Regions from separate parts of the Fictibacillus sp. 7GRE50 genome, predicted to be linked through region 3. Evidence: riboswitches for the same ligand, from Rfam matches in the RefSeq annotation. Region 3 holds a riboswitch; each other region holds the start of a gene.
The links. Region 3 has a riboswitch for S-adenosylmethionine ahead of IHV12_RS22665 (YezD family protein). Riboswitches for the same ligand answer to the same signal wherever they lie in the genome.

Region 1 (3,281 bases), on a different contig from region 3:
TGGAGGAAGCACGCCGAATGCATCAGCTGTTAAGAAGATGATCGTGTTCGGGTGTCCTGCAACACTTGGTTGAATTATATTTGGAATAGCATCAACAGGATAAGCAGCACGTGTGTTTTCTGTTAGTGAAGAATCTTTATAATCTGCTTCTCTTGTAACGGGATCGATCATAACATTCTCTAAAACGCTTCCAAAACGAATCGCATTCCAGATCTGTGGTTCTTTTTCTTTAGAAAGATCGATTGTTTTAGCATAACATCCACCTTCGATATTAAAGACACCGGTGTTAGCCCAACCATGCTCATCATCTCCGATTAAGCGACGGTTCGGATCTGCTGATAATGTAGTTTTACCAGTACCAGATAGTCCGAAGAATAAAGCTACATCTCCTTCATTCCCAACGTTGGCAGAGCAGTGCATAGACAGAATGCCTTTTTCAGGAAGAATGTAGTTCATGACAGAAAATACAGATTTTTTGATTTCACCTGCGTACTCAGTACCACCGATAAGGACAATTTTCTTTTCAAAAGAGACGATAATAAATGTTTCTGAGTTAGTTCCATCTTCAGCCGGATTAGCTTGAAATCCTGGTGCTGAAATCACTGTGAATTGAGATTCATGAGAACCTAGCTCATCGTGGTTCGGGCGCACAAACATTTGGTGAGCAAAAAGGTTATGCCATGCATACTCGTTAATTACTTGGATAGGAAGGCGATACTCGCGGTCCGCACCAGCAAACCCTTTAAATACGAATAGTTCTTCTTTATTGCTTAAGTATTGGAGTACTTTTTTGTATAATTTATCAAAGTTTTCTGGTGAAAATGGTTTATTTACCTTTCCCCAATCGATTGAATCTTTAATGGAAGCATCTTCAACGATAAATTTATCCTCAGGGGAACGGCCTGTGTATTTCCCCGTTGTAGCTTGAAGTGCTCCTGTGGATGTAAGGATGCCCTCGTTGCGCTGAAGAGATTTTTCTACTAAAACCGGAACAGGTAAGTTCTGGTGAGTTGTTTCACGGGTCACAAGATCGTTTAAGGTTGTCGTAAATTCCAATGTATTCATATGAGACAGTACCATCCTTTATCCTAGAGTGATATATTCGAAAATTAGTATAACACATTGATTTAAATAATGTATACTATTTTATGAAAGTGCATCAAAAAAGTTCTTACTTCTGAAAAAAAGAACAAAATGTTGTGAATTATCCATCTTATTTAAAACGCTTTCATTCTATAGAATATAATACTCCAAACTTATTGCTATTCATAGGGTTTTCTATTGACAGAGGTGAAGCATTACGCTATCATATTTCGAGAACGGCTACTCTTATTCTGAGTAGGTGGAGGGACAGGCCCTATGAAACCCAGCAACCGACATGAAAGTGGCAATAATAACGCTACTGGAAATGAAAAGGTGCTAACCTGCAAGGTGAAAATAACCTTGGACAATAAGAGGTTGAAGGCATTTTGGTTTTATAAACCTTTTCCCTCGTGAATGTATGTGAGACAGGGAAGGGCTTTTTTTATGCCTTTTTCAGGTTAAGAACATAAACTGTGTAAAATAGATAAGAATAAAGTACCGTATCATACTCAAAAGCAGTTAAAGGGAGGATATTAACTTGTCCAAAAAAGTTAGTCGTCGTTTATTTACATCAGAATCCGTTACAGAAGGCCATCCAGATAAAATCTGTGACCAAATCTCAGATGCGATTCTAGATGAAATTTTAGCTAATGATGCAAATGCTCGTGTAGCATGTGAAACATCTGTAACTACAGGTCTTGTACTTGTTGCAGGTGAGATCACAACTTCTACTTATGTAGATATCCCAAAAGTTGTACGTGAGACAATTAAAGAAATCGGTTATGACCGTGCCAAATATGGTTTCGATTCTGAAACATGTGCAGTACTAACTTCTATCGATGAGCAATCTGCTGATATCGCGATGGGTGTTGACCAAGCTCTTGAAGCAAGAGAAGGTTCTATGACAGATGCTGAGATCGAAGCGATCGGTGCAGGTGACCAAGGTCTAATGTTCGGATATGCTTGTAACGAGACAGAAGAGCTTATGCCTCTACCAATCTCACTAGCTCATAAATTATCTCGTCGTCTTACAGAGGTTCGTAAGTCTGAAGAGATTCCTTACTTGCGTCCAGATGGAAAAACTCAAGTAACTGTTGAATATGATGAGAACGACAAACCTGTTCGTATTGACACAATCGTAATTTCTACTCAGCACCACCCTGAGAACACACTTGAAGAAATTCAAAGAGACATCAAAGAAAAAGTAATCACGCCGGTTGTTCCTGCTGAACTAATCGACGAGAACACAAAATACTTCATCAACCCAACGGGCCGTTTCGTAATCGGCGGACCACAAGGTGATGCTGGACTTACTGGCCGTAAAATCATCGTAGATACATACGGTGGATATGCTCGTCACGGTGGTGGTGCATTCTCTGGTAAGGACGCAACTAAAGTTGACCGTTCTGCTGCTTATGCTGCTCGTTATGTTGCTAAAAACATCGTAGCATCAGGTCTTGCTGACAAAGTTGAAGTTCAGCTTGCTTATGCAATTGGTGTTGCTCAACCAGTATCAATCGCTGTAAACACGTTTGAAACAGGTAAAGTTTCTGAAGAAGTTCTTGTAGAACTAGTTCGCAACAACTTCGACCTTCGTCCGGCTGGAATCATTAAGATGCTTGATCTTCGCCGTCCGATCTACAAGCAAACTGCTGCATACGGCCACTTTGGACGTACTGACATCAACCTTCCTTGGGAGAACACAGATAAGGCTGCAGAGCTTAAGAAACAAGCAAATATTTAATATTTAATAACATGTTAAACCAGACTTCCTTTTGGGAGTCTGGTTTTTTTAGTGGTTAGTTTAGAAGGTTATGTCGAAAATCGGATAAAAAATTTTATGTACGGAATTATTCGCTAGTTTTACGGATATATGTATTTTATCTGCGGATATAATTGTAATTACCTCGTAAAAAAAATTGTGTATCTTCCAAACGAACATCTTAATCGCTAATGTTCATTTGGAAGATACGTTTATTTTATCCTCGTATTTTCATATCTTATTAACTATTCACCTGCTACGCAATGATCGTTTTATTTTTATTTTTCGTATAAATAACTTCTTCATACTGCATTAAAAGGTTCCCGAAAATAGCTGACCAAGATTGAGTCATCGCATAATTTCTTGCTTTTCGTTTCATAGAGCCTAAGAGCATAGGATCTTCCATAATAGAAACGATATTTTGTATGAATGAGTC
Region 2 (3,281 bases), on a different contig from region 3:
AATACTTTTTTCATATGAACTTCCTCCTTGTTGTCTTAAAACGTTATCTCTTATCTAATGCTGTTGTAATGCGGTCACCGATCCATTGGATGACGAAAACGATGACTAAGATAAGTGCAGTTGAAATTAATGTTACATCCGCGTTGTCTCTTTGGTAACCTTCCATATAAGCCAAGTTTCCTAAACCACCAGCACCAACAACTCCAGCCATCGCTGTATAACTTACGAGTGCAATCGCGGTTACAGTGATACCAGAAACAAGAGCCGGCGTACTTTCGGGAATAAGAACTTTAAAGATAATCTGAGCGTTTGTAGCACCCATTGATTTCGCTGCTTCGATTACCCCTTTATTAATCTCTCTCAAAGCGATCTCTACCATACGTGCATAAAATGGCGCAGCACCTACGATTAATGCAGGGAGTGCAGCTTCAGCTCCAAGCATCGTTCCTACGATTAAACGTGTAAAAGGAATCAATAAGATGATTAAGATAATAAACGGAATCGATCGAAACACGTTAACGATTATAGCAATTACGCTGTTTAAAAACTTATTCCCCCACAAGTTTCCAGGAGAAGTTAGAAATAACGCCAATCCTAGAGCCAGTCCTAGGAAAAATGTAATCACTACAGAGATGGCTGACATATATAAAGTTTCATTTGTCGCTTCTAATAGAACATCCCATTGGACATTCGGAAACCATGTACTAAGCATTATGAATCACCTCTACTTCAACCTGCACACTGTTTAAAAATTCCATTGCACGAGCTAGTGCAGATTCTGTACCTTTAATCTGAATGAACAACGTCCCATAAGGTCCATTCTGAGTTTGCGTAATCTTTCCTTGTAGAATATTTACATCTACCTCATACTTACGAATCAGTTCCGTAATTAATGGCTGTCCTGCTCGTCCACCGATAAAAGTAAGTTGGACAATTCGGCCTTCCGGAAACTCAGAAATAAACTGTTTGATCGTGTCGACTGTTTCTTCAGGTTCTGTTACTTGTTTCACAAAATCCTTCGTGATTGGTTCTGTCGGGTTTTTGAAGACATTTAGGACATCGCCTTCTTCCACTACTCTCCCCTGTTCCATAACGGCTACACGGTGACAGATCTTTCTGATTACATGCATCTCATGTGTGATAAGAACAATGGTCAGATCTAATTTTTGATTGATCTCTACAAGCAGATCAAGAATGCTGTCAGTTGTTTTAGGGTCGAGTGCAGAAGTTGCTTCGTCACATAAGAGAACTTTCGGCTCATTCGCAAGCGCGCGTGCGATACCTACACGTTGCTTCTGCCCTCCACTTAGTTGCGACGGATAAGAACCACCACGACCTTCCAATCCAACTAGGTCGATCAGCTCATCAACACGCTGTTTGATCTTAGCTTTTGGATAACCCGCAATCTCAAGAGGAAAAGCAATGTTTTCTCTTACCGTGCGAGACCATAATAAGTTAAAGTGCTGAAAGATCATTGAAATTTCTTGTCGTGCTTCTCTTAACTTTTTTGATGACAGCTCAGACATGTTCTTGCCGCCAATCGTAACCGTACCGCTAGTCGGTCGCTCTAGCATGTTTAGGATGCGGATTAGTGTACTCTTACCTGCACCACTGTATCCGATGATTCCGTAAATCTCTCCTTGTTTTATGTTTAAATCTACCGTATCAACAGCCTTTACTTCACCATCTTTGGTTTGAAAGACTTTACGGACTGCCTGTAAATTAATCAAGATTCTTACCTCATTTCTTATCTAAATATTGGCTCATATAGAAAACGTTGCATTGGTTTGCTTAAGTGTTCCCTTCATCGATAAGTTGATTGTAGTGGAAGGTGCGAGACTCCTACGGGATCAGCGGGACAGGTGAGACTCTTAACAGCGCATAGCGCTAAGAGGCTCACCGCACGCCCCGTGGAAAGCGAGCATCCTGTAACGGAAATTAACTACTCCCAAGAGCTTCAATGTAAAACGAAAACATTAAACAAAAAAATGCCTCTCTGCTTCAATATGAGCAGAAAGGCATATTATATTCTATGCACGTTCTCCTCATCTCCCAAGACTACTTAGAGCCTTGCAGGAATTGGCACCTTTCTAGTTCATCATTCATAAGAATGCAATGATCTAGCGGTTGCCGGGTTTCATAGGGCCAGTCCCTCCACCTCTCGTGATAAGTAAAAAAGTGTTACTTTATTAAATTAAAGCGATGCATATTTGAATCACTGTGAAGAATATTATCATCCATGTCGATTCGTGTCAAATATTTTTAGCAGTTCGAACGAGTACACCGGCGGATATCTCTTCCCAATGGGAGCTTAAGTAAAAAATCGCTTCCCATTTTAAGCGTTGTCTGAGTGTTCCCTGAAACTCAATCATCTCTTGTCTCAATAAAGTACTCAGCTTCATTTTCCCCTCAAGCAACATACATAGATATTTCGGATTCCCAGTAAACGTGACTGTTCTGTTCCGCTCTCCTTCTCTGTATTCAATTTTCAGCGTCGTTTCGTCCTTACATTTAAAGCTAGGCTTTACCGGGATATTATAAAGAGAAAGATACGGACTTTTTGCTATTTGACTTTCAAAGTAACGGATATCCAACATAAAAAATCCCCCCGAATTGGTTGTTACTTCACCGATTCTAGAGGAATATTCATATACCTTTATAAACCCTTCGACAGCAGCAAGGAATCGTAATTGGTATTACGACATGTTATCTCATAATTAGTGTTTATGTTTCTTTTCTTGCTTTCGATGTTCACCTTTGGAACGCTTATGATCATCATTAGAATGCCTGTCTCCATTCCATTGCTGTCTCTGTTCATGTTTATTACGGTCATTTTCTTTTTGTCGCTTGTTATGATTCTTATCCTGATATCTGTTTTCTTTTCTATGCTCTTTATTCTGATTGTAATTCCTATCATGGTTTTGTGCTCTGACAGGTTCCTTAATCTTTTTAGGTTCTACTCTTTGCTCTTTTTGCTGAATATGATTTCTATTGTTATTTTGATCATTCCTTTTGCCACGCTCTTTGCTGTTACGTTTTTCATTCGTATTCTTTTGAGGCTTCACAAGGTTTTTCTCGGTCGGTTTAACTGAGCTTTGGTGATCCGATTTTTTTTCTTTATTATTTACTGGCTTTACCTTGACCTCATGAGGTGCAGCCTTTATTTTACGAGGATGTGGTACGGATTTAATATTTTTAGAAGAAGTAGTATTCACTTTAAGCTCTTGAAACTTCACTTCTTTAATCTTTTCTTCTTTAAGATGCTTATCGTTCTTCGTTGC
Region 3 (3,281 bases):
ACCTCTTATAAGTGTTGATGCTGTATCAGAATCTACCGGTAACGTGATGGGCAAGCTCCAAACCGTTCCATCGCTGAGCCTTATATCGTGGACAACGGATTGATAATCTTTTTGGTTTAAAAATCCTGTTAACGGACTATAAGCTCCAATCGCGATCAATTCAAGATCGCTGAGTGCAGTTGCATCAAGAATAATTTCTTTTTTAAGGTTGTATTGTGGTGTTTCAGGCCTGAACCGAGTGATTAATTGCCCTCCATGTGGTTGAATCGTACTCATAATGTCTCTCTCCTCCTAGTATTTCTCTATTTATTCTCGTGAAGCCCGCATTCTCGTTTTCCTGTACCTGACCATCGACCGGCACGAAGGTCGACTGCGTTAACAGCTGCCTGTGTACATGGCTCGCAGCCTATACTTGGATACCCATTGTCGTGTAGTTTGTTATACGGCAAGTCATGTTTATGTGCATACCGCCAAATATCCTTCCACGTCCAATGAATGAGCGGACAAATCTTGATGCTTTTAAATCGTTCGTCCCGATTAACAAATTGCGTGTTCTGGCGGGTAGGTGACTGTTCACGGCGTAGACCTGAAAGCCAGGCTGTTACTCCGTTTAGTTCTTCTTCTAAAGGAATCACTTTTCGAATCATGCAGCATTGATTAGGATTTAATTTCCAAAGCTCTTCACCGTGCTTACTCGCCTGTTCTTCAAGAGATAAAGCCGGTGTTTTCAATTTGATGCGAAGAGATGGATATCTTTTCTTCGCTTCTTCAATCACTTTATACGTTTCTAAAAAATGCAGATGGGTATCAAGGAAAACAATTTGAGCATCACGCTTTATTTGATGAACAAGATCCACTAAGACGCTTCCTTCAATTCCGAAGCTACACGCATAAACCAGATCATCTTCATACGTTTCATAAGCCCACTTCAAAGCATGCAGCGCGCCTTTTGTGGGGTTTTCACTATCAAAATCACGGGTTTTTTCGTCCCATGTTTCGTACGTTAGCAATCTGCTACCTCCTTTTCGCCATAAAAAAAGCGGCTTTAACGTTTTTAGGGCTTTGCCCATTCGTTAAAACCGCCTCTAGTTTTCTAGTCAGCGAATTATTTAATTCTTACCTTCTCGTTCTTTTCAAGCTGAATCACTTTTCCATCTTGAACGACTAAAGTGATTGATCCAAATTTAATACTGCTCAGCATTTGTTGAAGCTGAGGAAGAAAATCGTTTGCACTATTTTCGTTCGCCACTCCACTGCCTCCCTTTCTAACATTCATATCTTTTCAAAGGCTCTTTCAAAAAGTTGTTGTTTTTTGTTGATTTATGTTTTGGCTTCATTGAAAAGTTGATTGGAGTGCAAGGTGCGAGACTCCTGGGGGATCAGCGGGACAGGTGAGACACCTAAGGACACAAAGTGTCGAGGTGGCTCACCGCACGACCCCCGGAAAGCGAGCATCCTGGAACGGATATCAACCACTTTCAAGAGCAACAAAAGCCAAAAAACAAAAAAACCTTCCCATTTCGGAAAGATAGTGGAGGTAAACATATTACCTTATCTTCCAAAATGTAAATACATTCTGCTGGAGTTAGCACCTTACAATCGCAGGTTGCCGGGTTTCATCGGGCCAGTTCCCTTCACCACTCTGGATAAGAGTTTAAATTTTATAAAATCATAACATATCTGAAAATGATATCAAGACCTATTTTTTCATTTTTCTATTTTTACAAAAAATTTAAACAAACAGTTGACTTTTTATGTTTTTGAATCATATAGTATTAACTAAAATTTAATCTGTATCGCTGATCGGTAAACCGAAGGCTCTTAACACTACTTGTTAAGGGCCTTTTTATTTTGAGGAGGAAAAGTATGAAAAAGTTGATTGTATTAGCTCTAATTGGTCTTTTTGCACAGTTGATTGATGGATCACTCGGTATGGCTTATGGAGTTACATCTACATCTTTGCTGTTAGTAGCTGGAATTGCTCCTGCAGCTGCATCTGCGTCCGTACATCTTGCTGAAGTCGTTACCACTGCGGCATCCGGCGCTTCTCATATTAAGTTTGGAAACGTTGATCGCCAAGTCGTTACTCGCTTAATTCTGCCGGGTTCAATCGGCGCATTTGTAGGTGCTTGTTTTTTAAGCAACCTTCCTGGAGATCTAGTAAAGCCATATATCTCTATCTTTCTAATTATCCTTGGAATTTATATCTTATATCGTTTTCTGTTTAAACTTGGAGAAAAGAAAGCAACAGCGAATGGTACACCATTTACGAAGAAACAACTTATTCCACTTGGATTATTAGCAGGTTTCTTAGATGCTACAGGTGGAGGAGGCTGGGGCCCGGTCACCACTCCAGTCCTAATGGCAAAACAAGACATGAAAACCAGGAAGGTGATCGGTTCTGTAGATACAAGTGAATTTGCTGTAGCAGTATCTGCATCAGTCGGATTCTTCATCGCACTCGGCTGGGAACAAGTTGAATGGCTATGGGTAGGTGCATTGATGCTAGGAGGAGTGATTGCGGCTCCTATTGCTGCATGGCTAGTGCGACTCATTCCCTCTCACATACTCGGAGTACTTGTTGGTGGATTGATTATTATCACCAATACCCGCACCCTTCTTCATACACTAGGGGTTTCACATAACATGTTGTTACCAATCTACTTTGTTCTTGCTGCTTTTTGGGCGGTTGGAGTTATTTATGCAGTTAAAAGTAATCCGGAAAATAAAAATCCGAAATTTTTAAAAAATTCAGTTGACTATTGATAATGACCTATGTATTATAAATCTTAATTCAATATTCAAATCTTCTTATCCAGAGAGGCTGAGGGACTGACCCTATGATGCCCGGCAACCAGCGGAAACGCATGGTGCTAATTTCAGCAGAACAATTAATGTTCTGAAAGATGAGACTTCGATCGGGTGAAATCATCGGGACCTCTTCTTTTGGAAGAGGTCTTTTTTTCTGGGATAAGTTGAAACTGAATGCGATTGGATACAAAAAAATGACGTTGAGGAGAGATTTGAAAATGACTGATCAAAATGCAAAAAGACAGTATGGGTTTGAAACGATTTCATTACATGAAGGTCAAAAAGTTGATCCGACTACAGGAGCTCGTGCTGTTCCGATCTACCAGACCACTTCCTATCAGTTCAATTCAACAGAGCACGCAGCGAACTTATTTGCCCTAAAAGAGTTCGGAAACATATATACGCGTTTGATGAATCCAACGCAAGATGCGTTTGAACAGACCATTGCAAAACTTGAAGGCGGTGTTGGT

Region 1: another riboswitch for S-adenosylmethionine. It lies ahead of metK (methionine adenosyltransferase); the one in region 3 lies ahead of IHV12_RS22665 (YezD family protein).
Region 2: another riboswitch for S-adenosylmethionine. It lies ahead of IHV12_RS02525 (methionine ABC transporter ATP-binding protein); the one in region 3 lies ahead of IHV12_RS22665 (YezD family protein).

What each region holds. Positions count from the first base shown of each region.
Region 1 is NZ_JACZDW010000001.1:271,831-275,111, reverse strand. It holds gene pckA (phosphoenolpyruvate carboxykinase (ATP)) at 1-1,065, opposite strand, end outside; SAM riboswitch class I at 1,327-1,457, shown strand; gene metK (methionine adenosyltransferase) at 1,622-2,827, shown strand; gene IHV12_RS01295 (glycosyltransferase family 4 protein) at 3,102-3,281, opposite strand, start outside.
Region 2 is NZ_JACZDW010000001.1:504,081-507,361, forward strand. It holds gene IHV12_RS02515 (MetQ/NlpA family ABC transporter substrate-binding protein) at 1-14, opposite strand, end outside; gene IHV12_RS02520 (methionine ABC transporter permease) at 44-712, opposite strand; gene IHV12_RS02525 (methionine ABC transporter ATP-binding protein) at 705-1,730, opposite strand; SAM riboswitch class I at 2,043-2,173, opposite strand; gene IHV12_RS02530 (hypothetical protein) at 2,253-2,597, opposite strand; gene IHV12_RS02535 (anti-sigma-I factor RsgI family protein) at 2,718-3,281, opposite strand, start outside.
Region 3 is NZ_JACZDW010000003.1:95,634-98,914, reverse strand. It holds gene sat (sulfate adenylyltransferase) at 1-276, opposite strand, end outside; gene IHV12_RS11745 (phosphoadenylyl-sulfate reductase) at 303-1,010, opposite strand; gene IHV12_RS22665 (YezD family protein) at 1,106-1,201, opposite strand; SAM riboswitch class I at 1,549-1,653, opposite strand; gene IHV12_RS11735 (sulfite exporter TauE/SafE family protein) at 1,867-2,766, shown strand; SAM riboswitch class I at 2,809-2,913, shown strand; gene IHV12_RS11730 (homocysteine synthase) at 3,030-3,281, shown strand, end outside.